4 regions of the Lentzea sp. DG1S-22 genome follow, and region 1 is predicted to be linked to each of the others. Evidence: riboswitches for the same ligand, from Rfam matches in the RefSeq annotation. Region 1 holds a riboswitch; each other region holds the start of a gene.
The links. Region 1 has a riboswitch for cobalamin ahead of V1227_RS04170 (hypothetical protein). Riboswitches for the same ligand answer to the same signal wherever they lie in the genome.
Positions count from the first base shown of each region.

Region 2: linked by a shared signal. The riboswitch ahead of cobN (cobaltochelatase subunit CobN) and the one ahead of V1227_RS04170 (hypothetical protein) in region 1 are both predicted to bind cobalamin.
Region 3: linked by a shared signal. The riboswitch ahead of V1227_RS14310 (CbtB domain-containing protein) and the one ahead of V1227_RS04170 (hypothetical protein) in region 1 are both predicted to bind cobalamin.
Region 4: linked by a shared signal. The riboswitch ahead of V1227_RS35840 (putative cobaltochelatase) and the one ahead of V1227_RS04170 (hypothetical protein) in region 1 are both predicted to bind cobalamin.

Region 1 covers NZ_CP143276.1:908,129-915,612, reverse strand. The annotation lists gene V1227_RS04200 (helix-turn-helix transcriptional regulator) at 1-308, opposite strand, end outside; gene V1227_RS04195 (helix-turn-helix transcriptional regulator) at 245-685, opposite strand; gene V1227_RS04190 (alpha/beta fold hydrolase) at 748-1,704, shown strand; gene V1227_RS04185 (AAA family ATPase) at 1,735-2,640, opposite strand; gene V1227_RS04180 (GH12 family glycosyl hydrolase domain-containing protein) at 2,955-3,704, shown strand; gene V1227_RS04175 (serine/threonine-protein kinase) at 3,825-4,961, shown strand; cobalamin riboswitch at 4,992-5,134, shown strand; gene V1227_RS04170 (hypothetical protein) at 5,228-5,560, shown strand; gene V1227_RS04165 (GNAT family N-acetyltransferase) at 5,592-6,161, shown strand; gene V1227_RS04160 (hypothetical protein) at 6,434-6,682, shown strand; gene V1227_RS04155 (MFS transporter) at 6,698-7,484, opposite strand, start outside.
Region 2 covers NZ_CP143276.1:8,224,480-8,231,963, reverse strand. The annotation lists gene cobN (cobaltochelatase subunit CobN) at 1-2,898, opposite strand, end outside; cobalamin riboswitch at 2,934-3,067, opposite strand; gene V1227_RS39240 (hypothetical protein) at 3,076-4,071, shown strand; gene V1227_RS39235 (precorrin-8X methylmutase) at 4,068-4,688, shown strand; gene V1227_RS39230 (precorrin-2 C(20)-methyltransferase) at 4,685-6,136, shown strand; gene V1227_RS39225 (cobalt-precorrin-6A reductase) at 6,108-6,830, opposite strand; gene cobM (precorrin-4 C(11)-methyltransferase) at 6,827-7,484, opposite strand, start outside.
Region 3 covers NZ_CP143276.1:3,268,728-3,276,211, reverse strand. The annotation lists gene V1227_RS14330 (amidase) at 1-641, opposite strand, end outside; gene V1227_RS14325 (TetR/AcrR family transcriptional regulator) at 694-1,236, shown strand; partial or broken gene V1227_RS14320 (transposase) at 1,272-1,864, shown strand; gene V1227_RS14315 (CbtA family protein) at 1,884-2,630, opposite strand; gene V1227_RS14310 (CbtB domain-containing protein) at 2,647-2,835, opposite strand; cobalamin riboswitch at 2,869-3,043, opposite strand; gene V1227_RS14305 ((2Fe-2S)-binding protein) at 3,092-3,742, opposite strand; gene V1227_RS14300 (phosphoribosyl-ATP diphosphatase) at 3,851-4,114, shown strand; gene hisG (ATP phosphoribosyltransferase) at 4,128-4,988, shown strand; gene V1227_RS14290 (antibiotic biosynthesis monooxygenase family protein) at 4,985-5,296, shown strand; gene V1227_RS14285 (phosphoribosyltransferase) at 5,230-5,871, opposite strand; gene V1227_RS14280 (thioesterase family protein) at 6,088-6,861, opposite strand; gene V1227_RS14275 (RecB family exonuclease) at 6,858-7,484, opposite strand, start outside.
Region 4 covers NZ_CP143276.1:7,533,383-7,540,866, reverse strand. The annotation lists gene V1227_RS35850 (cobyrinate a,c-diamide synthase) at 1-292, opposite strand, end outside; gene cobO (cob(I)yrinic acid a,c-diamide adenosyltransferase) at 289-903, opposite strand; gene V1227_RS35840 (putative cobaltochelatase) at 914-2,818, opposite strand; cobalamin riboswitch at 2,855-3,003, opposite strand; gene V1227_RS35835 (hypothetical protein) at 3,116-3,526, opposite strand; gene V1227_RS35830 (threonine aldolase family protein) at 3,724-4,686, opposite strand; gene V1227_RS35825 (helix-turn-helix domain-containing protein) at 4,694-5,200, opposite strand; gene V1227_RS35820 (quinone oxidoreductase family protein) at 5,280-6,116, shown strand; gene V1227_RS35815 (hypothetical protein) at 6,100-7,161, opposite strand; gene V1227_RS35810 (8-amino-7-oxononanoate synthase) at 7,199-7,484, shown strand, end outside.

The sequences.
Region 1 (7,484 bases):
TCCACCTCGTCCGCGATGGCGCGCCAGCTCTCGGCCAGGTCGAAGCCCTCGGGCCGGTGCACGGGCTCGCCGGTCGGGTCCACCGACGACACGCGGTCGACCCGGAAGGTCCGGCGGCCGGCCTCGGTGTGGGACACGAGGTACCACGACGGGCCTTTGGCGACGACGCCCAGCGGGTGGACGGTCCTCCCGGTCTCGGCGCCCTCGCGGTCGACGTAGCCGAGCCGCACCTGGACGCCGCGGATCACCGCGTCCTGCAGCTGGTCGAGGAAGGGGGCGGCCGGTGCCCGTCCGGACCCGACCCCCACCGCCGCGGGTCCACGACCACCGACGCCGCCGCTGCCTCGGCCTGCTCCCGGAAGGGCTCCGGCAGGGCGTGGACGAGCTTGCGCAGAGCGGCTTTCACGGCCGGTGTCGCGGCCGCGGCCGGGCCGGCGACCAGGAACAGGGCGCGCGCCTCGCTCGCGGTCAACCCGGACAGGTCGGTGCGGGCGCCCCCCACGAGACGCCAGCCGCCACCCCGGCCCCGCAGCGAGTACACCGGCACCCCGGCCGTGGCCAGGGCGTCGAGGTCGCGGCGGGCGGTGCGCTCGGAGACCTCCAGTTCGCGGGCGACCTCCGCCGCCGTCACCTGCCCGCGTCGTTGCAGCAGGAGGAGGACTGCCAGGAGCCGATCAGTGCGCACGTCACAAGGTTCCCGGGGAAAGCGGTCACGGGGTGACCGCTTTCGGTCAGCATGATCGCGCCATGACACCACCGGCGAACTCCACCGCCTTCCCCGAGCCCACCCTCGTCGCGGTCAACGGCGTGCGGCTCGAAGTCTTCGAGGCAGGGCGGCACAACGCGGGAAAGCCCGTCGTGCTCTGCCACGGCTGGCCCGAACACGCCTTCTCCTGGCGCCACCAGCTGCCCGCCCTCGTCGAGGCGGGCTACCACGTCATCGTCCCGAACCAGCGGGGCTACGGGAACTCGTCCCGCCCGGCCGACGTGGCGGACTACGACCTCGAACACCTCACGGGCGACCTCGTCGGACTGCTCGACCACTACGGCTACTCCGACGCCACCTTCATCGGCCACGACTGGGGTGCGTTCGTCGTCTGGGGACTGGCCCTGCTGCACCCGCACCGGGTCGGCAAGCTGGTCAACCTGAGCCTGCCCTACCAGGAGCGCGGCGACCGCCCCTGGATCGAGTCGATGGAAGCCGCGCTCGGCGGCGACTTCTACTTCGTCCACTTCGCCCGGCAGCCCGGCGTCGCGGACGCCGTGCTCGACGCGAACACGTCCCGCTTCCTGCGCAACCTCTACCGGAAGAACGTGCCCCCCGGTGAACCCGGGCCGGGCATGGTGATGATCGCCCTCGCCACCGCCGAAACGCCGCTCGGCGACCCCCTGCTGAGCGACGACGAGCTGGCCGTCTACGTCTCCGCGTTCGAGGCGACGGGGTTCACGGGCAGCATCAACTGGTACCGGAACCTCGACCGCAACTGGCACCTGCTGGCGGACGCGGACCCGGTCCTGCGGCAGCCCGCGCTGGTGGTCCACGGCGACCGCGACCCGGTGGCCAGGTCGGAGAGGCTGGCGGAGTTCGTGCCCCGCGCGGAGGTGATCAGCCTCGACGCCGGTCACTGGATCCAGCAGGAACGGCCGGAAGAGCTGAACCGGGCGGTCTTGAAGTGGCTGGAGCAGCAGGAAGCCGCCCTGTAGCACCCGTCACCGCCGTGGCGCGCAAGCCGGTCAGGCGGTGATGTGCCGCAGGACCGCGGCCAGGGCGAGCTCGTGCGGCTGCACGGTGTCCACGGTGAGCGCCTCCCCGTGCCAGGAGGGAAAGCTCGCGAGCCGCTGCCGCACGTCGGACCAGTCGCCCGAGTCGTGCCAGCCGGGGATTCCGCGGCTGCGGCCTTCGAGCCTCGCACGGTGGACCCGCGGGTCGGAGCACCGGCACTCGACCACGCGGAACTCCGCACCGGCCCGGCTGGCCAGGCTGCGCCAGCGCTCCCTGGTCGCGACCAGTTCGGTGGGGTGGTCCAGGATGGCGGACTGTCCGGCGAGGAGCTGCCGCAGGGCGAGCGTGGTGAGCACTTCCTCGGCCATCGCCAGCGGGTCCTCGAAATGGCGCCCTCCGAACGGGGTCAGCGCGCCGAGCAGCCAGTCGGTGGCGAAGACCGGGATCCCCAGCTCGGCGCCCGCGGCGTCGGCCAGGGTGCTCTTCCCGCTGCCGGGCAGCCCGGAGAACACGACCAGCCGGGCACCCGTGGCGGCGGAGGGCAGGTCGTGGTCGGTGAAATCGGCCGGCAACCCCGGCGTCAGACCGGCCGGCACCAGCCCTTCGACCCACGTGGTGGCGATCCGATGCGGCCGTGCGGTCTCGACGACGCAGGTGACGACGTCGACGGTGCCGTCGTGGCGGAGGATCCGCGCCCGCGCGGTGGTCTCGCCGACGTCGAGACCGACCACGACGACCGGCGCGTAGTGGGCAGCGCGGCCACGGGTGACCTCGACGTACCGCTCGGGCGTGACCGCGGCGGTGAACGCAGCCGCGAACACGTCGGACGCGTCCGCTCCCCAGCCGGGTGTGCCGTCCAGGCCGTCGAGGATCCACTCCAGTCTCGCCAGGGCAGGACTGGCCGCGAAACGGTGCACTGGTTCCCCCGGGCGACGTGGTCGAGTCGAGTCGATCGAGCCTAGCGAGCCCACACGGGCACAGGCCGGAAGTTCACCCACGACTGAAAAGACCGTTGCCGAGATCCGGGAACGGCACGAATCCAGAAAGCAGCCCCGCCGAATGGCACCGTCGATTCGACCTGTCGTTCGACACCCGGAGATAGCCGCGAAACCACGTGCTGCCAGGGATTTCTCCACCACTCGACCATTCACGCACTCATTCGACGAATTCGCCCGCTCATTGACACGCCGGTACATTGGGAGCGCTCCCATAATCTCCTGTAGGAGTCATCATGCGAAGGACCATCCGTGCCGTCGCTGCCGCCGGCCTCCTCGTCGCGAGCACGTTGATCGCGACGACGGGTCCGGCCCAGGCCGATGTGACCATCTGCGACCAGTACGGCTCGACCACCATCCAGGGCCGTTACGTGGTCCAGAACAACCGGTGGGGCACCTCGGCGCAGCAGTGCATCAACGCCACGTCGTCCGGTTTCCAGATCACCACCCAGCAGGGCTCCGCCCCGACCAACGGGGCGCCGGTGTCGTACCCGTCGGTGTTCCTCGGCTGCCACTACACCAACTGCTCCCCCGGCTCGACCCTGCCGATGCAGGTCAGCCGGATCCGCAGCGCCACGTCGTCGATCAACTACCGGTACGCGGGCGGCACCTACAACGCCTCGTACGACATCTGGCTCGACCCCACGCCGAAGACCAACGGCGTGAACCAGATGGAGATCATGATCTGGTTCCACCGCCAGGGCTCGATCCAGCCCATCGGCAGCGCGGTCGGCACCACCACGATCGGCGGGCGCACCTGGCAGGTGTGGCGCGGCAGCAACGGCTCCAACAACGTCATCTCCTACGTCGCGCCGTCGGCGATCACCTCGTGGTCGTTCAACGTGCTCGACTTCATCAACGACGTGCGCGCCCGTGGTGCGATCACCAGCTCCTGGTACCTGACCAGCATCCAGGCCGGGTTCGAGCCGTGGAACGGCGGTGTCGGCCTGGCGGTCGACAACTTCTCGGCCTCGGTCAGCGGCTGAGCCGGGGCACCCACCAGCCGCCGGGCGGTCGTCGTCGGCGACCGCCCGGCGGAATCGGGTGGTTGGGATTCCCGGGAGGAGGGAACACACGGGGCGACCGACCGCCGGAGAAGGGTTGCGATGACCTCGTCCGCTCACGACCGCAGGCTCGCCGACCGCTACGAGATCGCCGAGCTGCTGGGCACCGGCGGCGTGGCCGAGGTCCGCCGCGCCCGGGACACCAGGCTCCACCGCGACGTCGCGGTCAAGCTCTTCCGGGCCGGGTCCGAGCTCTCGCAGGAGCGCCGGTTCGCCAACGAGGTCAAGACCCTCGCCGCGTTGTCCCACCCCGGCCTGGTCCGGGTGCACGACGCGGGCACCGCCGACGGCGCCCCGTTCGTCGTCCTGCAGCTCATCGACGGTCCCACTCTGCGCGAACGCCTCGCCGACGGGCCGCTCGCTGTGGACGACGTGCGGCACCTCGGCGCCCAGCTGGCCAATGCGCTCGCGTACGTCCACGCACGAGATGTCGTCCACCGCGACATCAAGCCGTCCAACATCCTCCTCGACCGGCACGGCAACGCCCACCTGGCCGACTTCGGCCTCGCCAGGCTGATCGGCTCGACGCGGCTCACCAGGACCGACCAGGTGGTCGGCACCGCCGCCTACCTCGCCCCGGAACAGGTGCGCGGAGACGAGTTCGGCCAGCCGGTCGACATCTACGCGCTCGGCCTGGTGCTGCTGGAATGCCTCACCGGCCACCGCGAGTACGAGGGCAGCGAGATCGAGGCCGCGGTGGCGCGGCTGCACCGGCAACCCTTCATCCCCGAAGGCCTCCCTCCCGACTTCGAACGCCTGCTGATGCTGATGACGTCCCTGTCCCCACGCCGCCGCCCCAGCGCCGCGGAGTGCGCGCGGGTGCTGCGCGATCCGGACCGGCCGATCACCCACGTCCTGCCTCCCGCGCGACCACGTCGCACGACACGTGTGCTCGCCGCGTCGGCCGCGGCGACCGTGATGGCCGCGGCGGGCGTCGCCTTCGCGGTCCTCTCACCGTCACCTCCCGGCGAGTCCGCACCCGCCCAGACCACCACCGCACCTCCTCCGACGTCCACGACCGCCGCCCCGGCACCGGCCACTGCCTCACCCCGGACGCAGACGCCGGCCCCGGTCCTGGTCGCCGAGGTGAGCCCGCACCGCGAGGAGCCCGCCAAGAAGCCGGCGCACGACAAGCCCGTGCCGCCCGCCAAGGGCAAGGGCCACCCCGGCAAGGGCTGAACGTCGTCCGGGACGCGGTGTTCCTCCCCACATCGGATCTCCGCCCGGGACGTGAGAGCCTGGGGACGTTCAGCGCGGCGTGGGGGAAGTCCGGTGGGAATCCGGCGCTGTCCCGCAACGGTGTGCCTCCTCGCGAGGCGAGCCCGATCACCCGTTCCGCGCGGTGTCACCAACTCCTGTCGTGGATGTGCGGGAAGGGTTCCGATGCACGCGTCCGGCGCTCGCCGCTGTCCTCGCTCCAGCGCACAAGCGGGTGGAACAACGTCATGACGTCACGGATCACCGTCTGCCGCGGCTGCTGTTGCGGCACCGCGCGCAAGCACCCCGAGGTCGACCACGACCGCCAGTTGGAGCTGTTGCGCGAACGGCTCCCGTCCGTGCGCGTGGCCGACTGCCTCGACGCCTGCGAGGTGTCGAACGTGGTCGTGGTCCAGCCCAGCCCGGCCGCGCGCGCCGCGGGAGCGAAACCCGTGTGGGTGGGATCGGTCCTGGACGACGACGCGGTGCACGGCGTCGCCGACTGGGTCGACGCGGGCGGTCCCGGTGCCGCCGCGCCGCCGCCCCTGGTAGCCGAGCGGATCGTCGCCACACCGAGGTGAGCTCCGGCGGACGAGCCGCCGCACGGGTGTCGTGACAGAAGCCCGGCAGGCCGCCATCCTGGTCGCCGTGGGCTACCAGGTGCGGTTCGCGGACCCGGAGGCGTTGCTGGGCCTGCGATCGGAGGTGTTCCGGTTGTACCGCTCGGGTTTCGCGGGGCCGCCCTACTCGGAGACCGAGGAGGAGATCGCCCGCTTCACGGACGGGCGGTTCGACCGGAGCATGGCCACACCGGGCGCTCACGGGTTCGTGGCGTGGCGCGGTGAGACCGTCGCCGGGCTGGTCTACGGCTGGCCCGCTCGCGGGGAAGTGCCCGGAGATCGCGGCTACGCCCTGGTGCACAGCTGCGTCGCGCCCCACCTGCACCACCTGCTCCGGCCGCCGGCGTTCGAGGTCGTGGAGCTCGTGGTGGACCCGGCCCACCGGCGGCGCGGGCTGGGCCGGCTGCTGCTGGATCGCATCGTCGAAGGGCACGCCACGGCCTGGCTCGGCACCCACCCCGACGCACCCGCGCGGCGGCTCTACGAGTCGGCCGGCTGGACCGTGATCGGCCAGTGCGAGGACGGCCGTCAGCAGATGCTCATCATGTCGCTGTCCCGCTGACGCGGACGGAGATCGCCGTTGTGGCCCGGGAACGGCCTCCCGGCCCTACTGTGACGACGCACGAGACTGGTGCCGCTGCAGTGGGCCTCGCTCGTCGTGATCTCCATCGATGCCGTCGTCATCCTGTCCGGGTTCGTGACCGGCAGCCCGCTGCTGCCGCGGTCGGCGAACGTCGTGCTGACCGTGATCTCCTTGGCGCTGGTGCTGGCGGCGGCGCTGCTGACCGCGGGTACAACTTCGAGAACCCGACGCTGTCCGCGTGGTCGGTCGTGGTGGCGGCGATCGCCTTGCTGGGCGGGGCCTTCCTCTTCGCCTACGCGCTGCTGACCGACACCACCGCCGGGACCTTCGAGCAGCGCGAGGGCAAGTACGTGGAGTCCAAGGGCGGTGCCGTCGTCCGCGAACTCACCGAGGACCGGTACGAGTCGGTGATGGCCGCGAACCAGCGCGGGTGGGCGGGCCTCGCGGTCGCCTTCGCCGGGGGCACCTTCCTCTACGCCGGGATCCGCCACCGCAACTGACCGAGGACCGGTGAGTTAACGCGGCACGCTCGCGGTGGACAGCGCGGCCGCCAGCACCCCGATCAGCCCGAGCACGACGAACACCGCCGGGAAGCCGCCCAGTGCCGCCGCGAGTGCGCTGCCCGCCCACGGCGCGACGGCCGCGGTGAGCATGACCGGTGCCGTCAGCAGGCCGTTGAGCTGTCCGTAGTGGACGGCGCCCCACCGGTCGGTGATCGCGGTCGCCTGCACCAGGGTGAAGATCCCGCGCGTGACGCCGGCGAGCACCGAGCCCGCGATCAGCAGGAGCGCGGGTCCGGGAACGAGCCCCAGCAGGATCGTCACCGCCGCGCTGACGAGGAGCACCGCCAGGGTGCGGGTGCACACCGACGTCCTCGCGGCCAGCCTGGCGTACCCGAGGCGCCCGAGCACCTGGCCCACACCGCCGAGGCCGAGGGCGACAGCGGCGCCCGAGGTGGTCATGCCGCGTTCGGTGAGCAGCGGGACGAGGTTGATCACGACGGCATACACGCTGAACGCGGCCAGGCTCATCGCGACCACGAGCACCAGGAACGGCCTGCTGCGCGCCACCGCCGACGGCGTGTGGACGGTTTCGTGCTCGATCGCGGGCCACGGCAGCCGCAGACCCCACAGGTGCAGCGGGATCGTGGTGACCGCCAGGAAAGCGGCGAGCACTAGGTAGGTGCCGCGCCAGTCGAGCCGGTCGTTCAGCACCGCGGTGAGCGGCGCGAACACGGTACTCGCCAGACCGGCGACCAGGGTCAACGCGGTCAGGGCCGTCACCCGGCGCTGCCCGTACCAG
Region 2 (7,484 bases), 1.2 Mb from region 1:
CAGCGGCAGCACACCCGCTCCGTACGCGCCCGGCTTGGAACCGAAGACGCGCAACGTGGCCCGGCGCTGGTCGCCGTGCTCTTCCAGGTCCTTCACCACGTGCGCGCGGACGAAGTTGTGCTCCGCCGGCTCGTCCAGGTGCGCGACCAGCTGCACGGCGTCGTCCAAAAGGGACACGACGTGCGGGAAGGCGTCGCGGAAGAAGCCGGAGATCCGGACGGTCACGTCGATGCGCGGCCTTCCCAGCTCCTCCAGCGAGATCACCTCGAGGCCCGTGACGCGGCGGGACTGGTCGTCCCACACCGGCCGCACGCCGAGCAGCGAGAACACCTCGGCGATGTCGTCGCCGGCGGTGCGCATCGCGGACGTCCCCCAGACCGACAGTCCGACCGAGGGTGGCCACTCGCCGTCGTTCTCGTCGCGGTAGCGGGCGAGCAGCGAGTCGGCCATCGCCTGGCCGGTCTCCCACGCGAGGCGCGACGGGATGGCCTTCGGGTCGACCGAGTAGAAGTTGCGGCCGGTCGGCAGCACGTTCACCAGGCCGCGCAGCGGAGAGCCGGACGGGCCGGCCGGGATGTAGCCGCCGTCCAGGGCGTGCAGGACGTTCGTCATCTCGTCCGTGGTGCGCGCCAGCCGCGGGACGACCTCGACAGCCGCGAACTCCAGGATCTTCCGGACGTCCGCGGACTCGTGCAGGGTCTTGGCGACCTCGGGGTCCCAGCCCCCGTCCTCCATCGCCTGGACGAGTGCGCGCGCCTGCTCCTCGACGGCGTCGACGTCCTCACGTGCCGTGGTCGTGAGGCCGAGCGCCTCGCGCAGACCGGGCAGCGCGGCGACCTGACCGCCCCACATCTGCCGTGCCTGCAGCATCGCGAGCACGAGGTTCACGCGCACGCTGCCGGTCGGCGCCTCGCCGAGGACGTGCAGGCCGTCGCGGATCTGGACGTCCTTGACCTCGCACAGCCAGCCGTCGACGTGCAGCAGGAACTCGTCGAACTCGGCGTCGTGCGGCCGGTCCTCGAGGCCGAGGTCGTGGTCGAGCTTCGCGGCCTGGATCAGCGTCCAGATCTGCGCGCGGATCGCGGGCAGCTTGGACGGGTCCATCGCGGAGATGTTGCCGTACTCGTCGAGCAGCTGCTCCAGCCGTGCGATGTCGCCGTAGCTGTCGGCACGGGCCATCGGCGGCACCAGGTGGTCGACCAGCGTGGCGTGCGCGCGCCGCTTCGCCTGCGTGCCCTCACCGGGGTCGTTGACGAGGAACGGGTAGATGAGCGGCAGGTCGCCCAGCGCCGCGTCCGTGCCGCAGGAGGCCGACATGCCGACGGTCTTGCCGGGCAGCCACTCCAGGTTGCCGTGCTTGCCGACGTGCACCACGGCGTCCGCGCCGAAGTTCGACTCGATCCACCGGTACGCCGCCAGGTAGTGGTGCGACGGCGGCAGGTCCGGGTCGTGGTAGATCGCGATCGGGTTCTCGCCGAACCCGCGCGGCGGCTGGACGATCACCGCGACGTTGCCCGACCGCAGCGCGGCCAGCACGATCTCGCCGTCCTTCGACCTGCTGTGGTCGACGAACAGCGTGCCCGGCGCGTCGCCCCAGTGCTCCCGCATCGACTCGCGGAAGTCGTCCGGCAGCGTCTCGTAGAACTCGCGGTAGTCGGCCGCGGCGATGCGGATCGGGTTGCTCTCGAACTGCTCCTGCGTGAGCCAGTCGGCGTCCTGGCCACCGGCGGCGATCAGCGCGTGGATCAGCTTGTCGCCGTCGAGCTCGTCGACGCCCGGCAGCTCGTCGCCGATGTCGTAGCCGTGCTCCTTCATGGCCTTGAGCAGCCGCACGGTCGACGCGGGCGTGTCGAGCCCGACGGCGTTGCCGATGCGCGAGTGCTTCGTCGGGTACGCCGACAGCATCACGACGACCTTGCGGTCCTCGGCCGGGATGTGCCTGAGGCGGCCGTGGCGGACCGCGATGCCCGCGACGCGCAGCGCCCGTTCCGGGTCGGCCACGTAGACCGTGAGGCCGTCGGAGTCGACCTCCTTGAACGAGAACGGGACCGTGATGATCCGGCCGTCGAACTCCGGGATGGCGACCTGGGTCGCGGTGTCCAAAGGAGACAGACCGTCGTCGTTGGAGTCCCACGTCTCACGGCTCGACGTGAGGCACAGGCCCTGGAGGATCGGCACGTCGAGCGCCGCCAGCGCACCGACGTCCCACGCCTCGTCGTCGCCGCCGGCCGACGCCTTCGCCGGGTTCGTGCCGCCGGCCGCGAGCACCGTCACGACCAGGGCGTCCGCCGCGCGCAGCGTGTCGAGCAGCTCGGGCTCCGCGGTGCGCAGCGAGGAGCAGTAGACGGGCAGCGCCCTGCCGCCCTTGGCCTCGATCGCGTCGCACAGCGCGTGCACGAACGCCGTGTTCCCGGCCACGTGGTGCGCGCGGTAGTAGAGGACCGCGACCGTCGGGCCCTCCTCCGGGGTGTTCTCCCGTTCCAGCACGCCCCAGCTCGGCGTGGCGGCGGGCGCCTGGAAGCCGTGACCGGTCAGCAGCACCGTGTCCGACAGGAACTTGTGCAGCTCGGTGAGGTTCGCCGGCCCGCCGTGGGCGAGGTAGAGGTGCGCCTCCGCGCAGACGCCGCCGGGTACCGTCGACAGCTCCATCAGCGCCGCGTCGGGCTGCATCTCACCGCCGAGCACCACGACCGGCAGTCCGCCGGCGAGGAGCCAGTCGAGGCCCTCCTCCCACATCCGGCGCCCACCGAGGATGCGCACGACCACCAGGTCGACGCCCTCGACGAGCGCGGGCAGGTCCTCGGCCGTGAGCCGCGCGGGGTTGCCGAGGCGGTACTCGGCACCGCTCGCACGCGCCGACAGCAGGTCGGTGTCGGAAGTCGACAGCAGCAGGATCACGCAGGCTCCATCCCTCGTGGGGTCCTCGCCCCAGGTTGCGGGTGACAGGCGAAGCGGAGTTCCTGACTCCCAGCGTGTCCGCTGGTCACAGTGGCGGGACCGCGCCGGATTCACACCGGCTTCCTCCTGTGCTTCGCCGTTCGGGCTCACCCTAACCGGCGGGTTACAGTCCGACCTATGCGTAGTCACCCGGATGCCTGCCCCGGCGCCGTCGAGCTGCACCCCGCGGCCGACGGCGGGCTGGCGCGCATCCGGGTGCCGGGCGGCACCCTTTCCGCTGCTCAGTGGGATGTCGTGAGGGTCGCGGCCGCCGAGCTCGGCTCGGGTTCGATCGAGCTGACCTCGCGGGCGAACCTCCAGATCAGGGGCCTCGCGGACGGGGTGGAGCTGGGCTCCCGGCTGCGTGCCGCCGGCCTGCTGCCCTCGTGGTCGCACGAGCGGATGCGCAACATCATCGCGGCGCCGCTGGAGGACAACCAGGCGCTGGTCGACGAGCTCGACGCCGCCCTGTGCGCGGACCCGTCGCTCGCCTCGCTGCCAGGCCGCTTCCTGGTCACGGTGGGCGCCTCGGTGAGCGGCCTGGGCGGCGACTTCGGCCTGGTCAGCCTGGGCGGCGGCGGGACAGTCCTGCTCCTCGCGGGCCGCGACACCGGCGTCCGCGTGACCGACCCGGTCGACGCCGTGGTGACCGCGGCCCGCCTCTTCGGGTCGCTGCGCGGCACCGCGTGGCGCCTGTCCGAAGTGGACGGCGGTGTGCGGAAGATCACCGAGCACTTCGGCGTCTCGCCGGGTGAGCGGTTCAGCCCGGTTGTGACTCCTGTCGCACCTTCACCTGTGACGCCGGGCGTCCCGCTCGGCCGGCTGGACGCGGCGCAACTGCCGGGCGTACCGCTGCGGCTGACCCCGTGGCGCAGCCTGGTGGTGCCCGCCGGGACCGGCACGTCCGGCTTGATCACCGACCCCGCCTCGCCGTGGCACGGCGTCAGCGCCTGCACCGGCCGCCCCGGCTGTGCCAAGTCGCTGTCCGACGTCCGCGCCGATGCGCGCGCTTGGCTCGGAACCCCGCACGACCGACCGGTCCACTGGTCGGGCTGTGCACGCCGTTGCGGTCGCCCCGCCGGCGATGTGATCGAGTTCGTCGCGACCGGCGACGGCTACGAGGAGATCCGTTGACGCAGTACATCAAGGACGGCGCGGAGATCTACCGCCAGTCCTTCGCCACCATCCGCGCGGAGTCGGACCTCACCAGGTTCCCCGGCGACGTCGCGACAGTGGTCGTCCGCATGATCCACGCCTGCGGCATGACCGATCTGACCGACGACGTGGCGTTCTCGCCGAACGTCGTCCGCGACGCCCGCGAGGCGCTGAACAACGGCGCCCCGGTCCTCTGCGACGCCAACATGGTCGCCTCGGGTGTCACGCGCCGCCGCCTGCCGAAGGACAACGAGGTCCTCTGCTACCTGCAGGACCCGCGCACGCCGCACAAGGCGCGGGAGATCGGCAACACCCGCAGTGCCGCGGCGCTCGAGCTGCTCGCGGACCGCTTCGAGGGCGCCGTGATCGCGATCGGCAACGCCCCCACCGCGCTCTTCCACCTCCTCGACCTCCTCGACCGGGGCGCGCCGAGGCCCGCCGCGGTGATCGGCGTCCCGGTCGGGTTCATCGGGGCGGCGGAGTCCAAGGAAGCCCTGGCCGCAACGGATCTGGAGCACCTCGTGGTGCTCGGCCGGCGCGGCGGGAGTGCCATGACGGCGGCGGCCATCAACGCGATTGCGAGCGAAGAAGAATGACGGGCAAGCTCTACGGTGTCGGCCTCGGTCCAGGCGACCCGGAACTCGTGACGGTCAAGGCCGCGCGGCTCATCGGCGAGGCCGACGTGGTGGCGTTCCACAGCGCCCGGCACGGCAGGTCGATCGCGAAGACCATCGCGGCGCCGTACCTCCGCGAGGGCCAAGTCCTCGAACAGCTCGTCTACCCGGTCACGACCGAGGAGTCGGACGACTACCAGGGCGAGATCGACGCCTTCTACGAGGAGGCCGCGAGCAGGCTCGCCGCGCACCTCGACGCCGGGCGCACGGTGGTCGTGCTCGCGGCGGGCGACCCGTTCTTCTACGGCTCGTACATGCACATGCACAAGCGGCTGGCCGACCGCTACGAGTGGGAGGTCGTCCCGGGCGTCACGTCCGTGAGCGGCGCGAGCGCTGTCCTCGGCACGCCGCTGGTCGAACGCGACGAGGTCCTCACGATCCTGCCCGGCACGCTGCCGCCCGCCGAGCTCGCGGCCCGTCTCGCCGACACCGACTGCGCCGCGATCCTCAAGCTGGGCCGCACCTTCGGCAACGTCAAGCAGGCGCTGCAGGACGCGGGCAGGCTCGACGGCGCCTGGTACGTCGAACGCGCCACGAGCAAGCGCCAGAGGATGTCGCCGCTGGTGGACGTCGACCCGGACACGGTTCCGTACTTCTCCATCGCCGTGCTGCCGAGCCAGTCCAGGCCGCCGAGGCCGAAGGGCGAGGTCGTGGTCGTGGGTCTCGGTCCCGGTTCCCGCGACTGGCTCACGCCCGAGGCACGCCAGGAGATCGAGGCCGCCGACGAGCTGGTGGGCTACAGCACCTACCTCAACCGCGTTCCGGAGCGTCCCGGCCAGCAGCGGCACCTCTCCCACAACCAGGTCGAGTCCGAACGCGCGGCCTTCGCCCTGGACCTGGCGCGCAAGGGTGCGCGGGTCGCGGTCGTGTCGTCCGGTGACCCCGGCGTCTTCGCGATGGCGACGGCGGTCCTGGAGGTCGCGGCGGAGACCGGGGACGTGCCGGTCCGGATCGTCCCCGGCGTCACGGCCGCGAACGCCGTGGCGGCCAAGGCCGGTGCGCCGCTCGGCCACGACTACGCGGTGATCTCGCTGAGCGACAGGCTCAAGCCGTGGGACGTCATCGCCGAACGGCTCGCCGCCACCGCGAAGGCGGACCTGGTGATCGCGATCTACAACCCGGCGTCCAAGGCCCGCACGCACCAGGTCGCGGACATGCGCGCTCTGCTGCTGGAGCACCGCGGGCCCGAGACCCCCGTCGTCGTGGGGCGGGACGTCGGCGGCCCGGAGGAGGAGATCCGGGTGCTCACGCTCGGCACCCTCGACCCGGCCACGATCGACATGCGCTGCCTGCTGATCATCGGTTCGTCGCAGACGGTCGTGACGGACGCGGGCGTCGTCTTCACGCCCCGGCGGTACCCGACCACCTGACGGCGGCGTCGACGTCGGCCACCACCTCCGCGGGCGGGAGCGGTGGCCGGCGCACGACCACGACGGGAACTCCCAGCTGTCGCGCGGCTTCGAGCTTGGCCGAGGTCATCGAGCCACCGCTGTCCTTGGTCACCAGGAGGTCGACCGCCCGCGACCGCATCAGCTCCAGCTCACCGTCCACAGTGAACGGACCGCGCGACAGCAGCACCTCGACGCGCCGCGGCATCGGCGGTTGCGGCGGCTCGACCATCCGCGCCAGGAACCACTGCGGGCAGCCCGCGAACTCCGCCAGGTCCTGCCGCCCGGTCGTGAGGAACACCCGCGAGCCCGGCAGGTCCCGCGCGGCCTCGGCGACGCTGTCCACCCACCGCCAGCCGGGCTGGGGCGTGAACCCGGGCCGCCGCAGGACGAGCAGCGGCACGCCCGCCCGGGCACAGGCCTCGAAGGCGTTGGCGGTGATCTGCCGCGCGAAGGGGTGGGTGGCGTCGATGACGGCGCGCACGTCGTTGTCCCGCAGCCACCGGGCCAGCCCGGCCACTCCGCCGAAGCCCCCGATCCGGACCTCGCCGGCGGGGAGGGCGGGGTTGCTCACCCGCCCGGCGAGGGACGAGACGACCCGGCGGTGCGCGGACCCCGCCGTCAGCCGCCGCGCGAGTTCGCGCGCCTCCCCCGTCCCGCCGAGGATCAGGATCATCGGACGCGCGTCGGCGAGTACAGGTGGCTGTCCGGGAACTGCGTGGCGCCGAGCACCTGCCCGACGATGATCACCGCGGTCCGCTTGATCCCGGCGGCCCCGACCTGCGCGGCGATGTCGTCCAGCGTCCCGCGCAGCACGACCTCGTCCTCGCGGGAGGCGTAGGCAACGACCGCCACCGGGCAGTCCGGGCCGTAGTTGGGCACCAGCTCGGCGACGACCTCGGAGATCCGCTGCACGGCCAGGTGCAGCACCAGGGTCGCGTGGCTGCGCCCCAGCGTGTCCAGGTCCTCGCCGGGAGGCATCGGCGTCGCCCGCTGCGAGGTGCGCGTGAGGATCACCGTCTGCCCGACACCGGGCACGGTCAGCTCGCGCTGCAACGACGCCGCGGCGGCCGCGAACGCCGGCACACCGGGCGTCACGTCGTAGTCGATCCCCAGTGCGTCCAACCGGCGCATCTGCTCGGCCATGGCGCTGAACACCGCCGGGTCGCCGGAGTGCAGCCGGGCCACGTCCAGCCCCTGCTCCGAAGCCGCGACCAGCTCGGCGACGATCTCGTCCAGCGTCAGCGACGCCGTGTCGACCCTGCGGGCACCGGGAGGGCAGAAGTCCAGCAGCTCCACCGGCACCAGGGCGCCCGCGTACAGGCACACC
Region 3 (7,484 bases), 2.4 Mb from region 1:
TCGTCCGCGCCGAGGACACGGTGGTCGGAGGGGAACCGTCCGGTGGTCGGCTTCAGCGCTGCCACCCCGCAGAACGCGGCCGGGATGCGGACCGAACCGCCGGAGTCGTTGCCGAGACCGAGCGCCGCCATGCCGGTGGCGACGGCGACCCCGTCTCCGCCGCTGGTACCACCGGGGGTGCGGCTGGGATCCCACGGGTTGACGGTGTCGCCGAACAGCTCGCTGCGGGTGTGCATGCCGGCCAGCACCAGGGTTGGCATGTTGCTGTGGCCGATCGGGATCGCGCCGGCCGCGCGGAGCCGGGCGACCGGGGGCGCGTCGGCCGCCGCCACCAAGTCGCGGAACCGCGGCAACCCGAGCGTGGTCGGCACCCCTTCCACGGCGGTGGACTCCTTGACCGTGAACGGCACTCCGGCAAGCGGCCCGAGCGCCTGCCCCGCCGCTCGCTGCCGGTCCGTGAGCTCCGCGGCCTCGCGCGCACGCTCGGCCATCAGCTGCGTGACAGCGTTGACCCGCGGGTTGACCTCGGCGATGCGGTCGAGGTGGCTCTCGACGAGCTCGGCGGCGGAGATCTCGCCGCTCCGGACCGCTTCCGCCTGGGCTGCGGCCGTCTTCGCCCACAAGGCGTCCTGCCTGATCATCACGTTCTCCATCCGGTAAGATCGATACAACCGTATCGGAAAAGAGGAGAGCATGCCCAAGCAGGTGGACTACGACAGCCGGCGCCGCCAGATCGCCGAAGCCGTCTGCCGCCTCGCCGACGAACACGGGCCCGAGGGGGTGAGCATGCGTGACGTCGCCGCTCGCGCCGAGGTCTCGCTCGGTGCCGTTCAGCGCTGTTTCCGCACCAAGGAGGAGATGCTGCTGTTCGCCGTCGAGCACGTCGGCGAGCGCGTGCGAGCACGTCTGACCGCGGACTCCTCCCTGGGGCAGGCGATCGACGAGATCGCGCTGCTGCGTGACGAACACCGGGCCGAGGCGCGGATCTGGCTGGCGTTCGTCGCCCAAGCCGCCATCAAGGAGCCACTCGCCCGTCCCCTCAGGAACAGCTACGCGGCATTGCACGACCTGCTCGTCCGCCTGGCCACCGGCAGCGGCCTGGCCGATCCGCCTGCCGCGGCTCGCGCGCTGCTGGCCATCGCGGACGGCCTCACCGCCCACGTGGTCATCGGTCACCTCACCGCGCAGGAAGCGGCGGAGGTCCTGAACACGCACGTGGCCGGGCTGTGGAAATAGGATCTGCGGTGTGCAGCGGCCACGCCGGGACATCAGACACCGACCTGTGGACCGACGCGACCTGGATCGTGGACTCCGCCCGGGTCGGATGCGGCCGCTCCTGCGAGACCACCAGACGTTCCGAACTGGCCAGCTGGCCGGCTACTGCTCGTCGCATTCACGGTTCTCCTGGGGCCTGCGCCTGGTCTGCATCCCGGCCGGCCTGCCGATCATCTGGGCGCTCGCGAACCCGAGGATCGACGAACGCCAGGTGCTGATGGCGGTCCTGGACCATGATCCGTCCGTGCTGGCCGACCGACCCGGTCTACTGGTCATCGCGGACAAGGGCTACGTCTCCCGGGAGCTCGACACGTTCCTGGTCGAACGCGGGGTCCGGCTACTGCGCCCCAACTACCGCAACCGCACCCCACGCCCGGCCGAACACCTGCTCAAACCCGTCCGCCAGCTCATCGAATCGGTCAACCACACCCTCAAAGGCCAGCTCGACCTCGAGCTGCACGGCGGCCGCACCATCGACGGCGTCACCGCCCACATCGCCCAACGCATCCTCGCCCTGACCACCGCGATCTGGCACAACCGCGCCACCGGTCAGCCCATTACCCGATCCCTGATCGCCTACGACCACTGATCAGTCAGGACTTACCCGTCTAGCGGTGTGGCGCCGCGGCGGGGGTCTTCGCCCGGCGCGTGGCCGGGTCGACCAGCAGGCCGAACACCACGCCGATGCCGACGTAGAGCGTGGCGAGCTGGGCGAGCGAGCTGAGGCGGAACTGCCACAGCACGGCAACCGGCACGTCCGCGGGGATCGTGTCCGGTGACGCGGGGAACGCGAGCAGCACCACCGCGACGGCCGCGGTGACCGCGAGCAGCACGGCGGTCGTGCGGACCGGCTGCGACTGCTCGCGCAGCCGGCCGGCCAGCAGGCTCGCGCCCCACACGATCAGCAGGCCCGCGACCACCACACCGAGGTAGAGCGCGGTGCGGTGGTTCACCGTCTCCGGGTCGCCCACGGCGGGCGGGTTGGCCGGGTACTTGAGCCACGGCAGCAGCGCCACGGCGCCGAACACCGCGGCGCCGAACGTGAAGCTGCGCGTGAACGGCGTGCCGGCGGCGAACCAGCGCTTCGACAGCGCGTAGGCCGTGGCGAACACCAGGCCCACCGCGACGCCGACGATCACCACGCCGAGCATGCCGCCCACGACCTGCGTGCCGCGACTGACCAGCTCCTCACCGCCGTGGGAGTGGCCGTCACCGGAGGGTTCCCGCGCCGCCTCGACCGCGAGCGCGGCGCGGATCGGGATCTCGGTGACCAGGAGCTGCACGAGCGCGGAGGCGACGCCGGCGACGGCGCCGGCCGCGACCCCGCGCAGCGCAAGGGACCTGTACGTCGTCATCTGCTTGATCAGCGGATCAGTGGCACGGGACGCCGAGGGCGTGGCGGCCGTCGTGGAAGAACTCGTGCAGCAGCTCCGAGCTCGCGCCGAGCGCGAGGCCGTTCTCCTGCAGGACCAGGTAGGTGACGACCAGGCCGAGCAGTGAGACGGCGAAGGCCCACTTGGGCACGCGGACGGCGGACAGGCTTGCTGCGGGGCTCGTCATGACGGGCTCCTCCATACCTCGTGGAAGGTCAACTCTCCTTGCGGCGCCGCAGCCGGTCTCCTGACTCCCGGATCAACGCTGCCCCCGCGTCTTCCCAGCCCCTCGCGGGACCAGTGACGTGCTCGGCGGGGATCGCTTCCCGGTCACAGTGGCGAGGACCGCGCCGGATTCACACCGGCTTCCCGTCACTGCGGCGCGTGCACCGTAAGTTCACCGGCCCGTCAGGCACAACCGGCCATAAGAGTTGTTGCGTCCCTCACTTCACGAGCGGACAGTCGCCGCACTTCCCACCTGCGGCGACGCGGTAGTAGAGGCAGCAGCTCCTGCGCACGAACCCGACTTCGCCGGGAAAGCTCAGGAATTTCCCGGCCTGTTCGAAAGGCGGGGCGCTCATGAGCAGTTCGCCCCGTTCTTCCGCTTCCTCCGCCGTGAGCATCCGTGCGCGCACAACCATTTTCAGCGCACCCGCGATGTTCGACATCGCGTTGCCCCACAACAACCCTCGCGCCACCGGTGTGACCGACTGAATCGCCTCGACCACGGGTTCCAGCGCCTCGGCGGCGGGCGGGCCGAGCCGCGGCTCGTCGATGCGGACGCTCAGGCCGTTGACCGGGTGGTGCTGCCACCACAGGTTCTCCGGCCGGACGTCGATCGGGAGGTTCGCGGCCGTGAGCGGGCTGAGCAGCCGAGCGGTGTAGCTGAGGAAGAACAGGCTCGCCGCGACGCGGGGTTCTTCCGCCCGGTACCGGACAGCGATGGCGTCGATGGTGTTCTTCAGCGCCGGGCCGTCCAGGAGCGCCGTTCCCGGCGACCAGGAGTCGTCCGGACGACCCACGTCGAGCGCGAAGAACGGGTTGATCCCGCGCACCCGGCGCAGCGCTGCGAGGACCTCCGCGAATTCCGACACGGGAATTCACGCTACCGGGTGTTCATGCAGGACAGATCACGTCCACGGCCTGGGACAGACGCGACCGCGGTGCGGACCGGGGTCCGGGGGATGGGAGGATGTGGAGCCGTGAAGACCTTCGATTCCCTGTTCGCAGAGCTGACCGGACGAGCCGCCACCAAGCCGGAGGGATCCGGCACCGTCGCAGCGCTCGAGGCCGGCGTCCATGCGCAGGGCAAGAAGGTCCTGGAGGAGGCGGGCGAGGTCTGGATCGCCGCCGAGTACGAGTCCGACGAGAAGCTCGCCGAAGAGATCTCGCAGCTGCTGTACCGCCTCCAGGTGCTGATGCTGGGCCGCGGCCTGACCCTCGAAGACGTCTACAAGTACCTCTGACGGAGACCCCCACATGCTGCGCGTAGCAGTCCCGAACAAGGGTGCGCTCGCCGAACGCGCCTCCGCCATGCTCACCGAGGCCGGCTACCGGCAGCGGCACGAGCCGCGCGACCTGACCGTGCTCGACCCCAACAACGAGGTCGAGTTCTTCTTCCTGCGCCCCAAGGACATCGCGATCTACGTGGCGTCCGGTGACCTGGACCTCGGCATCACCGGCCGCGACCTGGCCGCCGACTCGGGCGCCGACGACAACGGCTCCTCCGTCGAGGAGCTGCTGGCGCTGGGCTTCGGTGCCTCGACGTTCCGCTACGCGGGCCCTCGCGGCACCGACTGGAAGGTCTCCGACCTCGAGGGCAAGCGCCTCGCCACCGCCTACCCGAGGCTCGTGGGCCGCGACCTCGAGGCCCGCGGCATCACCGCGCAGGTCATCCGCCTCGACGGCGCCGTCGAGATCTCGATCCAGCTCGGCGTGGCCGACCTGATCGCCGACGTGGTGGGCTCCGGCCGCACGCTGCGCCAGCACGACCTGGTGCCGTTCGGCGAGCCGATCTGCGAGTCCGAGGCGGTCCTGATCCACCGCAACGGCACGGAGCTGACCGCCGCCAAGAAGCAGCTGACGGCCCGCCTGCAGGGCGTCGTGTTCGCGCAGCAGTACCTGATGCTCGACTACGACTGCCCGCGCTCGCTCCTCGACGACGCCATCGCCCTCACCCCGGGCCTGGAGTCGCCGACGGTCGCCCCTCTCGCGAACCCGGAGTGGGCCGCCGTGCGCGCGATGGTGTCGCGCAAGGAGGCGAACAAGGTGATGGACGAGCTGGCCGCCATCGGCGCCAAGGCCGTGCTGGCCTCGGACATCAGGTTCTGCCGCCTGTGATCACGGAGCACGCCCTGCTGGACGTGCTGCCGGGTTCCGAGGCCGAGTTCGAGTGGGCGTTCGGCGAGGCGCGGGAGCTGATCTCCGCCTCGCCGGGCTTCCGCGGCCTGGAACTGCTGCGGTGCCTGGAGGCGCCGTCGCGCTACCTGCTGCTCGTGCGCTGGAACACGTTGGAGGACCACACGGTCGGCTTCCGGCAGGGGCCCTCCTACGAGCGGTGGTCTTCGTTGCTGCACCGCTTCTACTCGCCGTTCCCGGTGGTGTCCCACTTCGAGAGCGCCCTGAGCACCTCGTCGTCCGTGGTCTGATCGAAGTTCTCGTACCAGCTGCTGACGGCCCGGAAGTGCCTCGGGACGAGGACGGCGACGGTTCTCGTCGTGAAGCTCCGCAGCGACTCCCCGGCCGCGACGGGAACGGCCAGGGTGGTGCTGCGCGGGCGGTGGTGCGCGATCCACCCGAGCGCCGCCTTGGCCGTGACGCCGGTGGCCAGGCCGTCGTCCACGACGATGACGTCGCGATCCCTGATGACCAGCGGCTTCGTGCCCCGGTAGAGGGCGGTGCGCCTCCGGGCTTCCGCGCGTTCCTCGTCGCAGATCCCGCCCAGCTGCTCCTCGGTGAGGTTCAGGGCCCGGAGCACTGCTCTGTCGTAGATCGGTTCGCTGTCGGCCGTCACCGCGCCCACGCCGTACTCGGGGTGACCGGGAGCGCCGATCTTCCTCGCCACGACCACGTCGAGTTCGGCGTGCAGGTGCTCGGCCACCTCCTTGGCGACCGGGACGCCGCCTCTGGGCAGGCCGAGGACCAGCGGGTCGTGCCACGAGCGGTCCGCGAGTCGCGCTGCCAGGGCGCGGCCCGCTTCCTGCCGGTTCGCGAACCTCTTCACAGTCCCGTTGACGCTACGCCCCTCCGAGGCCGGTCGGACAGGTCGATGACATCGGTGGTCGTGGAGCCCGAGCCCGCGCGGGTGGCGACGAGGGCGAACCGGAACAGCATCGAGGCACGTCCCGGTGCCGGCCGCAGTGCGCGGAACCTGACCCAGCTGTGTCGACCGCGGGTCTTCGTGGCGGCGGTGGGGCTGCGATTCCTGTCGTGGCCTGTGTCAGCCTTCGCGGACGAACAGCGCCTGCGCCGTCGTCCCCACCGGCCCCTCCACGTCGTGCACCACGCTGGTCGCGAGCCCGACCCCGTCCTGCCCGATGGTGGTCCGCGCGTCCAGGCCGATCCACTCGCCGACAGGCGAGCGGTGCAGGTGCACCGTCAGGTCGGTGTTGATGGCGTACCACTTGCGGATGTCCAGACGGGACGAGACGCCGCTGGCCGAGTCCACCACGGAGAACAGGCGCTCCAGCGGAGACGGCTCCGAGCCCTCGACGACGGCCACGCGTGGGCGGGCCCACACCTGCGCGTCGCCCGGCGTGAAGATGCCGCCGGACAGGGAAAGCCACTCGACGGCGGCCAGGTAGCCGCCGGACCAGTGGTCCGGGATCTCCATCGGCACGGCCGACGTGGGCGGCGCGAGCGGCGGCGGTGCGCCGGCGGCGACGGCGGTGGTGTCCGCGCCGACGATGCGCCACGCGCGCGCCGTCAGCACCGCGCGGCCCTCGAAGGACAGCGAAGCCGCCAGCAGCTCCACCGAGCGGCCCGGGCGTTCGACCGAGGTGGCGACCGTCAGGTCGGCGACCGGGACGGGGCCGAGCACCTCGAACGTCACGCGGGCCAGGGCGGACGACGGGGTGCCCAGGCCTTGCAGGGCGCGGACCAGCAGGGCCGAGGGCGGGCCGAGGTGCTGGCTGTCCGGGCCCCACGGGCCCACCGTGTGCTGCGTGGAGCGGAACGTGCCGTCGCCCAGCGGCTCGTAGAAGGCGGCCATCAGTCGCGGTCCCGGAGGGCCTCGGCGTCGTCGGGCTCCGGCCAGCCGGGGTAGGGCGGCGGGGTGCCGTCGAAGGCCGGGCAGAACGCCTTGTGGTCGCAGTAGTCGCACAGGCGGCTGGGGTTGGGGCGGAAGTCACCGGTCGGGGCGGCGCGCATGATGGCCTGCCAGATCGCCTCGAGGGTGCGTTCGAAGCGGGCCAGTTCCGACTCGTCCGGCGTGTAGGCGAGGGCCTGGCGGTCGGCGAGGTACATCAGGCGCAGCTGGCGGGGGACGACGCCGCGCAGCTTCCACAGCACGAGGGCGTAGAACTTCATCTGGAACAACGCCTTCGCCTCGCCGATCTCGCGGGGCGCGGCACCCGTCTTGTAGTCGACGACGCGGATCTCCCCCGTCGGGGCCACGTCCACGCGGTCGATGTAGCCGCGCAGCAGCACGCCGGAGGACAGCTCGGACTCCACGAGCAGCTCGCGGGACTCCGGTTCGAGGCGCCGGGGGTCCTCCAGGCCGAAGTAGCCGTCGAGCAGCTTCGTGGCCGACGCGAGCCACTCCGCTTCCTCGGCGCCGCCCGGCTCCTCGAACAGCGTGGCGAACTCCGGGCGTTCGCCCTTCACGCGCTCCCACGC
Region 4 (7,484 bases), 1.9 Mb from region 1:
TGTCGACGCGGCCGTCGAAGAGGCCCATCACGCCCTCGACGACGGCGATGTCGCAGCCCTTGGCACCGTGCGCGAACAGGCCGGGGATCCGGTGCTCGCCGACCATCACCGGGTCGAGGTTGCGGCCGGGCCGCCGCGTCGCCAGCGCGTGGTAGCCGGGGTCGATGTAGTCGGGCCCCACCTTGAACGGCGCGACCCGGGACCCGGCCAGGCGCAGCGCGGCCATCAGACCGGTGGCGACGGTGGTCTTGCCGCTGCCGGACGCCGGGGCGGCGACGACCAGCCTGTTCACCACTCGATCCCCCGCTGGCCCTTCTGCCCGGCGTCCATCGGGTGCTTGACCTTGGTCATCTCCACCACGAGGTCGGCGGCGTCGACGAGGGCCTGGGGCGCGTACCTGCCGGTGATGACGACGTGCTGGTGACCGGGCCTGGTCGTCAGCACGTCGACCACCTCGTCGACGTCGATCCAGCCCCAGTGCAGCGGGTACGTGAACTCGTCGAGCACGTAGAGGCCGTGGCGTTCGGACCGGATGCGACGGGCGATCTCCGCCCAGCCCTCCCGCGCGGCGGTGGCGTGGTCGTCCTCGGTGCCCTGCTTGCGGGTCCAGGACCAGCCCTCGCCCATCTTGTGCCACTCGACGGCGCCGCCCTCGCCGGTCTCGTCGTGCAGCCGGCCGAGCGCCTTGAACGCGGACTCCTCGCCGACCTTCCACTTGGCCGACTTCACGAACTGGAACACGCCGATGTCCCAGCCCTGGTTCCAGCCGCGCAGCGCGAGGCCGAACGCCGACGTCGACTTCCCCTTCATCTCGCCGGTGTGGAGCATGAGCAACGGCCGGTTGCGGCGCTGACGGGTGGTCAGGCCGTCCTTCGGCACCTCGGTGGGTTGTCCTTGAGGCATCGGGATCTCCTTATGCGGCCCGGACGACGCCGGCGAGGTGGTCGGCGGACAGCTGTTCGAGCCTCACGCAGGTGCCCTGCAGCGCCTCGGCGATCTTCTGGGCGAGCCCGAGGCGGACGTGCCCCTGTTCGCAGTCCACGACGACGACAGCGGTCTGCTCCAGCAGTCCGGCGGCCTTGAGCGCGTCCGCGGCCGGGTCACCGCCGAGCCCGGACGACGTGGCGCGCCCGTCGGTCAGCAGCACCACGAGCGGGCGCTTGCGCGGATCCCTCAGCCGTTCGACCTCCAGCACCCGGTGGGCCTTCAGCAGACCGTCCGCGAGCGGGGTCCGTCCTCCGGTGCGCATCTTCCTGAGCCGCGTCGCCGCCGCGTCCACGGAGGTCGTCGGGGGCAGCGCGACCTCGGCCTGGCTGCCGCGGAACGTGACCACGCCGACCTTGTCCCGGCGCTGGTAGGCGTCGCGCAGCAACGAGATCACCGCGCCGCTGACCGCCGACATCCGCTTCTGCGCCGCCATCGAGCCGGAGGCGTCGACGACGAACAGGACGAGGTTCGACTCCTTGCCCTCCCTGACCGCCTTGCGGAGGTCGGCGCCCGTCAGCAGCAGTCCCGGTCCGCTGCGGCCGCGGGCCCGCTGGTGCGGCGCCGCGTTCGTGAGCGTGTCGACCAGGTGCAGCCCACTTCCGTCCACTGTGGACGAACGCACGACCCGGCCCGTGCGGGCGCGTGCCCTGGAACGCTTGCCGGGCGTGCCTTCCCCGACTCCGGGCACCTCCAGCAGCCGTGCCTTGAACGCGGGCGCGGGCTCCGGTGCCGGACGGTCACCGGGCGCGTTCCCGCCGCCCTTCGGGCCCTCCTGCGGTTCGGGCAGCTCGCCACCACCCGGCCCGTCGTCGTCCGGTCCCTCCCCGGGGTCCTCCGCGTGCTCGGCCGCCTGCCGCATGGCGTCCTCGAGCTGCTGCTCCTCGATGCCGGGCTCGTCGAACGGGTCGCGGCGGCGCCGGTGCGGCAGCGCGAGCCGGACCGCGGTCTCGACGTCCTGCTCCTCGACCTGATCGGCACCCCGCCACGCCGCGTGGGCCGTGGCGGCACGGGCGACCACGAGGTCCGCGCGCATGCCGTCGACCTCGAAAGCCGCGCAGACGGCGGCGATCCGGCGCAGCTCACCGTCCGGGAGGGACACCGCGGGCAGCCTGTGCCGCGCGTCGGCGATCCGCTGCCGGAGCAGGGTGTCCTCGTCCTCCCACTTCCGCGCGAACCCCACCGGGTCCGCCTCGTAGGAGAGCCGGCGCCGGATGACCTCGGTGCGCACGCCGACGTCCCGCGCCGCCTTCACCGCCACCGTCAGCCCGAACCGGTCGAGCAGCTGCGGCCGCAGCTCGCCCTCCTCGGGGTTCATGGTGCCGACCAGCAGGAACTGCGACGGGTGCGAGATCGACACGCCCTCGCGCTCGACGTGCGCGCGTCCCATCGCGGCGGCGTCGAGCAGCAGGTCGACCAGGTGGTCGTGCAGCAGGTTGACCTCGTCGACGTAGAGCACGCCCCGGTGCGCCGCCGCCAGCAACCCGGGCTGGAACGCCCGCACGCCCTCGGTCAGCGCTTTCTCGAGGTCGAGGGAGCCGACCAGCCGGTCCTCGGTGGCGCCCACGGGCAGCTCGACGAGCTTCGCGCGCCGCCGCTCCACGCCCTCGTGCGGCGCGTCGGGGCAGTCCGCGCTGCCGGGCACGCACCCGAAGCGGCAGTGCGCCGACACCTCCAGCTCGGGCAGGAGTGCGGCGAGGGCACGCACGATCGTCGACTTCGCGGTCCCCTTCTCGCCTCGGACGAGAACGCCGCCGATGCCGGGGTGAACGGCGTTGAGCAGCAGGGCCAGCCGGAGGTCGTCATGTCCGACGACAGCCGAAAAGGGGAACATGCTCGGTGAAGTCCTTCCTCGGGTGTCCACGCCCGCGGTCAGGTGAAGAGGGGGACGAGTTCCTGACTCCCGACCTGCCGGGCCGGTCACAGTCGCGGGACGGCGCCGGATTCGCACCGGCTTCCTCGCACTCCCCTCACAGCCCCGGCATCGTCGCATTTCGCACCGCCGTGTCCAACAGCCAGGTGAGCGACGTCGCGTCAGAAGTGCGGTATCGTTGGTCCGCGCAGTCGCACTAGCGCTGCGAAGTGGACCCGGCAGCCTTCCGGACGGTGGGTGGGCCGGGTTTCGCGGTTTTCAGACGACTTCCACGGCGGCGACCAAAGGCTGCACCCGCTTCTTCCACTGACCACCCCGGTGCCAGCACCAGGCGATCGCGTCCGGCAACGCGAGCAGCGGTTCCTCGTGGGCGCGGTGGTGCCGGTAGACGAGCGTCTCGTGACACCCGAGATCTCGAACACAGCGGTAGAGGAGCTTCTTGTCGGCTTCGAGGACGGAATCGTCCTGTTCGAGCACCGGCATTCCGGCGCCGGACACCGCGAGGTCGCAGACCAGCCGGACGAGGCATGCATCCCGTTGGCGCCTGCGCACGTGCGCCGATCCGTCGTGGATCGTGACCTCCGGCGCGATCTCCACCACCACGTCGAGGATCTGCTTCCTGCGCTGATCCGATTCCTTGTGGAAGTGGATCCTCCGCTGGTTGGCCATGACCGGACCGCGCACGGTCCGGCGGGCGGAGACCGGATCACCCGTGAGCAACGCCGCCGCGGTGACCAGGAAGCCCTCTCCTCGGTCTCGTCCACGAACACGTGGGCGGTTATGTCGAACTGCCTCCTGATCACGCCGAGATCTGATCGTGGCAGAAGGCTCGGCGACACGATCGGGCGATGGCAGGCGACGTCGCCCTAGATCAGGCTCCGGAACTCCGCCCAGGCCTCCCGGACCTCGTCGGCGGTCCACTCCAGCGCGGGCTCCGCCACCGTGATCTCCGTCTTGGCGAGCGTCCCGTCCCGCCAGAACCCGCCGAGGAACGGCCCGCTCACCTCGGTCAGCCGCGCCGGGTCGCCCGGCAGGTGCAGCGCGAACTGGTGGGTGTGCGGTTCGGGCAGGTCCAAGGCGGCGGCCACGACCTTGGCGTGCTCGACGTACAGGCCCAGCCGGGGCAGCACGGTGTCGAGGCCGTGCAACGCCGACAGGGCTGCGGGCCACTGCTGGAACAGCATGCCGCCGTACCGGTGCCGCCAGACGCGTGCCTGGTCGACGAAGTCCTGCGAACCGGCGAGCGCCGCGCCCGAGACGCCTTCGAGCGACTTGTAGAACGACACGTAGACCGAGTCGAACAGGCCCGCGATCTCGGGCAGCGGCTTGCCGAGGCCGTACGTGCTCTCCCACAGCCGCGCGCCGTCGAGGTGCACGACGGCGTCGCGTTCCCGTGCCAGGTCCACGAGCGAGGTCAGCTCGTCCCAGGTCGGCAGGACGAACCCGGCCTCGCGGTCCGGCACCTCCAGCAGCAGCGTCCCGTACGGCTCCGGGCAGGAGCCCACCTCGGAGTCGCGCACCTCGACCGGGCGCAGGCCGGACAGCACGGTCAGCGCGTCGTCCTCGTGGTTCAAGGGGTGCGCCCGCGGGTGCATCGCCACGATCGGGTTGTGGGTGCGGTCGGCCCAGCAGCGCAGCGCGATCTGCTGCGCCATGGTGCCGGTGGGCACGAACAGCGCCGCCTCGGTGCCCAGCAGCTCCGCGACCCGCTTCTCCAGCGTCTCCACCGGGCCGCCGTCGCCGTACCGGTCGGGGTCGACGTCCGGCACGGGGCCGAGCCGTTCCAGCAGCGTCTTCTTGCGGATCCCGGAGAGTTGGCGGTTCAGCACCCCAGCATCAAACCTCAGCCGCGAGAGTGTCCGCGAGAGAGATGACGCCCGCACGGATCTCGTCGGCGGTCATGCCCTGGTTCAGCAGGAACTCGATGTGCTCGCCGCGCAGGACGGCCAGCACGGTGTGCGCCTTGAACGTCGAGCCGACCAGCCGGGCCAGGCGTTCCACGGTGACGCGGAAGTTGCCCTCGCAGCTGCGGACCGTCGTCCGTTCCACGGCGATGACCAGCGGCAACGACGCCAGCACGTGGTCGAACAGCGTGCCGGCGAACTCCCCCGCGGTGCGGCACTCCAGCGACGCGGTCCTGATCCACGACGCCGCCGTCTCGTCGACCACGGCGCTGACCAGGCCCGCCTTGTCGCCGAACCGGCGGAACACGGTGCCCTTGCCGACGCCTGCCGCGACAGCGACGTCGTCCACGGACACGGCGTCGATGCCGCGTTCCCCGATCAGCCGGGTGGCGGCGGCCAGGATCGCGGCGCGGTTGCGGGCGGCGTCGGCGCGTTCCAACGGGTTCTCCCTTGACACAAGCGGACTGACGGTCCGTATAGTAACAACCGGACCAACGGTCCGCTTATTGGGGAGGAAGATGATGAAGGCAGTGCGGTTCCACGAGTTCGGCGGGCCCGAGGTGTTGCGGGTCGAGGAGGTGCCGGACCCGGTCGGCGACACGCTCGTGGACGTCACCGCGATCGGGCTCAACTACGGCGAGACCGTGATCCGCCGCGGCAGGGGCCGGGAGCTCTTCCCCTGGTACCCGGGGCCGTCGCTGCCCGCCACGCTCGGGTCGGAGGTCGTGGGCACGACACGGCAGGGCCGCCGGGTCATGGGCGTGCCGAGGGACGGCGCGTACGCCACGAAGGCCGTCGTCGAGAACCCGGTCGACGTGCCGGACGGCGTGAGCGACCACCAGGCGCTGGCGCTGCTGCTGCAGGGCACCACGGCGGTCGCGGCGGCGAAGGCCGCGCGGATCCAGCCGGGCGACCGGGTGCTGGTCGAGGCGGCGTCCGGCGGTGTCGGCACCCTGCTCGTGCAGCTCGCCCGCCGCGCGGGCGCCACCGTGCTCGAAGCGTCCAGCAAGGGCGGCATCGGCTACGACTGGGACGGCCTCGACCCGGTGGACGTCGTCTTCGAGTCGATCGGCGGCGAGGTCGGCAGGCGCGCGTTCGAGCTGCTCAGGGACGGTGTGGGCCGGATGGTCGTCTTCGGGTACGCGAGCGGCGAACCGCTGGACGTGACGGCGAGCGACATCTTCCGCAAGGGCGTCGCGGTGATGGGCCTGCCGCGGAACACGACGCCGGAGGAGGTCCTCGGACTCGGGCTCGAACCCGTGCTCGGCGACGTCTACCGGCTCGACGAGATCGCCGAGGCGCACCGGGCGCTCGAAGCCCGCACCACGAGGGGCAAGCTCATCGCGCGACCGTGACCGACCGCGGCGCGCGGAACGACAGCAGGTTCAGCCAGTCCGGGCCAGGCCCGGTGAGGTGCAGCGTGGGCTCGTGCTCGGCCACCGTCCGCAGCGTCACCGCGGCCTCCAGCCGGGCCAGCCCGGCGCCGAGGCAGAAGTGCCTGCCGTAGCCGAAGGCCAGGTGCCGCGGATCGGTCTCCTTGCCGCGCAACAACAACACGAGCTCGGCACCGGCGGGCAAGCGCACCCCGGACAGCACCACCTCCCGCGCGGTCAGCCGCCGCCACGTCACCACGGGTGTCTCGGTGCGCAGCACGTCCTCGACGAACTCCTCCGCGACACCGGGCAACGGCAGCCGCGCCCACAGCTCGCGGTCCAGCAGAGCCCGGCGCAACGCCGTGGACAGCAGCTGGGTCGTCGTCTCCTGACCCGCGATCAGCAGGAAGTAGCAGAGGCCCGCGGAGTCCTCGGCGGACACCCCGGCGTCGGCCAGCGCGCAGAACAGCTCGCCGTCGCGCGCGTGGTAGCGCTTGACCAGCCACTGGTGGAAGTCGCCGACGTCGTCGACCAGTTCCAGCTGCCGTTCGCGGGTGATGTCGCCCCAGAAGAACTCCAGCGAGCCGGAGCTCCACCGCTTCAACGTCGGAATGTCAACATTCGGACAACCCAGGAGGTCCATCAGCACGATCGCGGGCAGGTCCCACGCGAGGTCGCGCACGAGATCCGTGCCACCCAGCCGTTCCCAAACCAGGGATCGGATGCGAGGCTCCGCAGCGGCGACGCGGGCCGGCGAGAAGAACGACGCCACCAGCTTGCGCAGGCGGGTGTGGGACGCGGAGCTGTTGTTCGCGAGCGTCGGCGGCAGCGAGAAGCGGGCCCTCACCAGGGACCGCAGCGCGGCGGGTGCGACCGGGGTGACGGCGGTCAGCGCGTTGTCGGGCAGGAACGTGACCGGGTCGGCCAGCACGGCACGCACGTCGTCGTACGCGGACACCACCCAGCGGCCGCCGGCGAACTGCACCGGTGAGGTGAGTTCGGCGCGCGTGAAGGTGAACAGGTCCACGAGCGGCACGCTAGTCGGCGGATGGGAGACTCAGGCGGTGACCGTGAGCACAACCGAGGCAGTGTCCAGTGGCGGTGAGTCGACGTTCGACTGGATCGACGTCCGCTCCGAGGCGCGGTCCAAGGCGGGTCTGACCCGGCGCGTGAGGCCGCGCACGGCGGACTCGACGGACCTCGACCTCGCGAGCAACGACTACCTCGGCCTCGCCAGGGACAAGCGCGTCGCGGGTGCCGCGGCCGCCGCCACGCTGAAGTGGGGTGCGGGCTCGACGGGCTCGCGTCTCGTGACCGGTTCGACGGAGCTGCACAACGAGCTGGAGTACG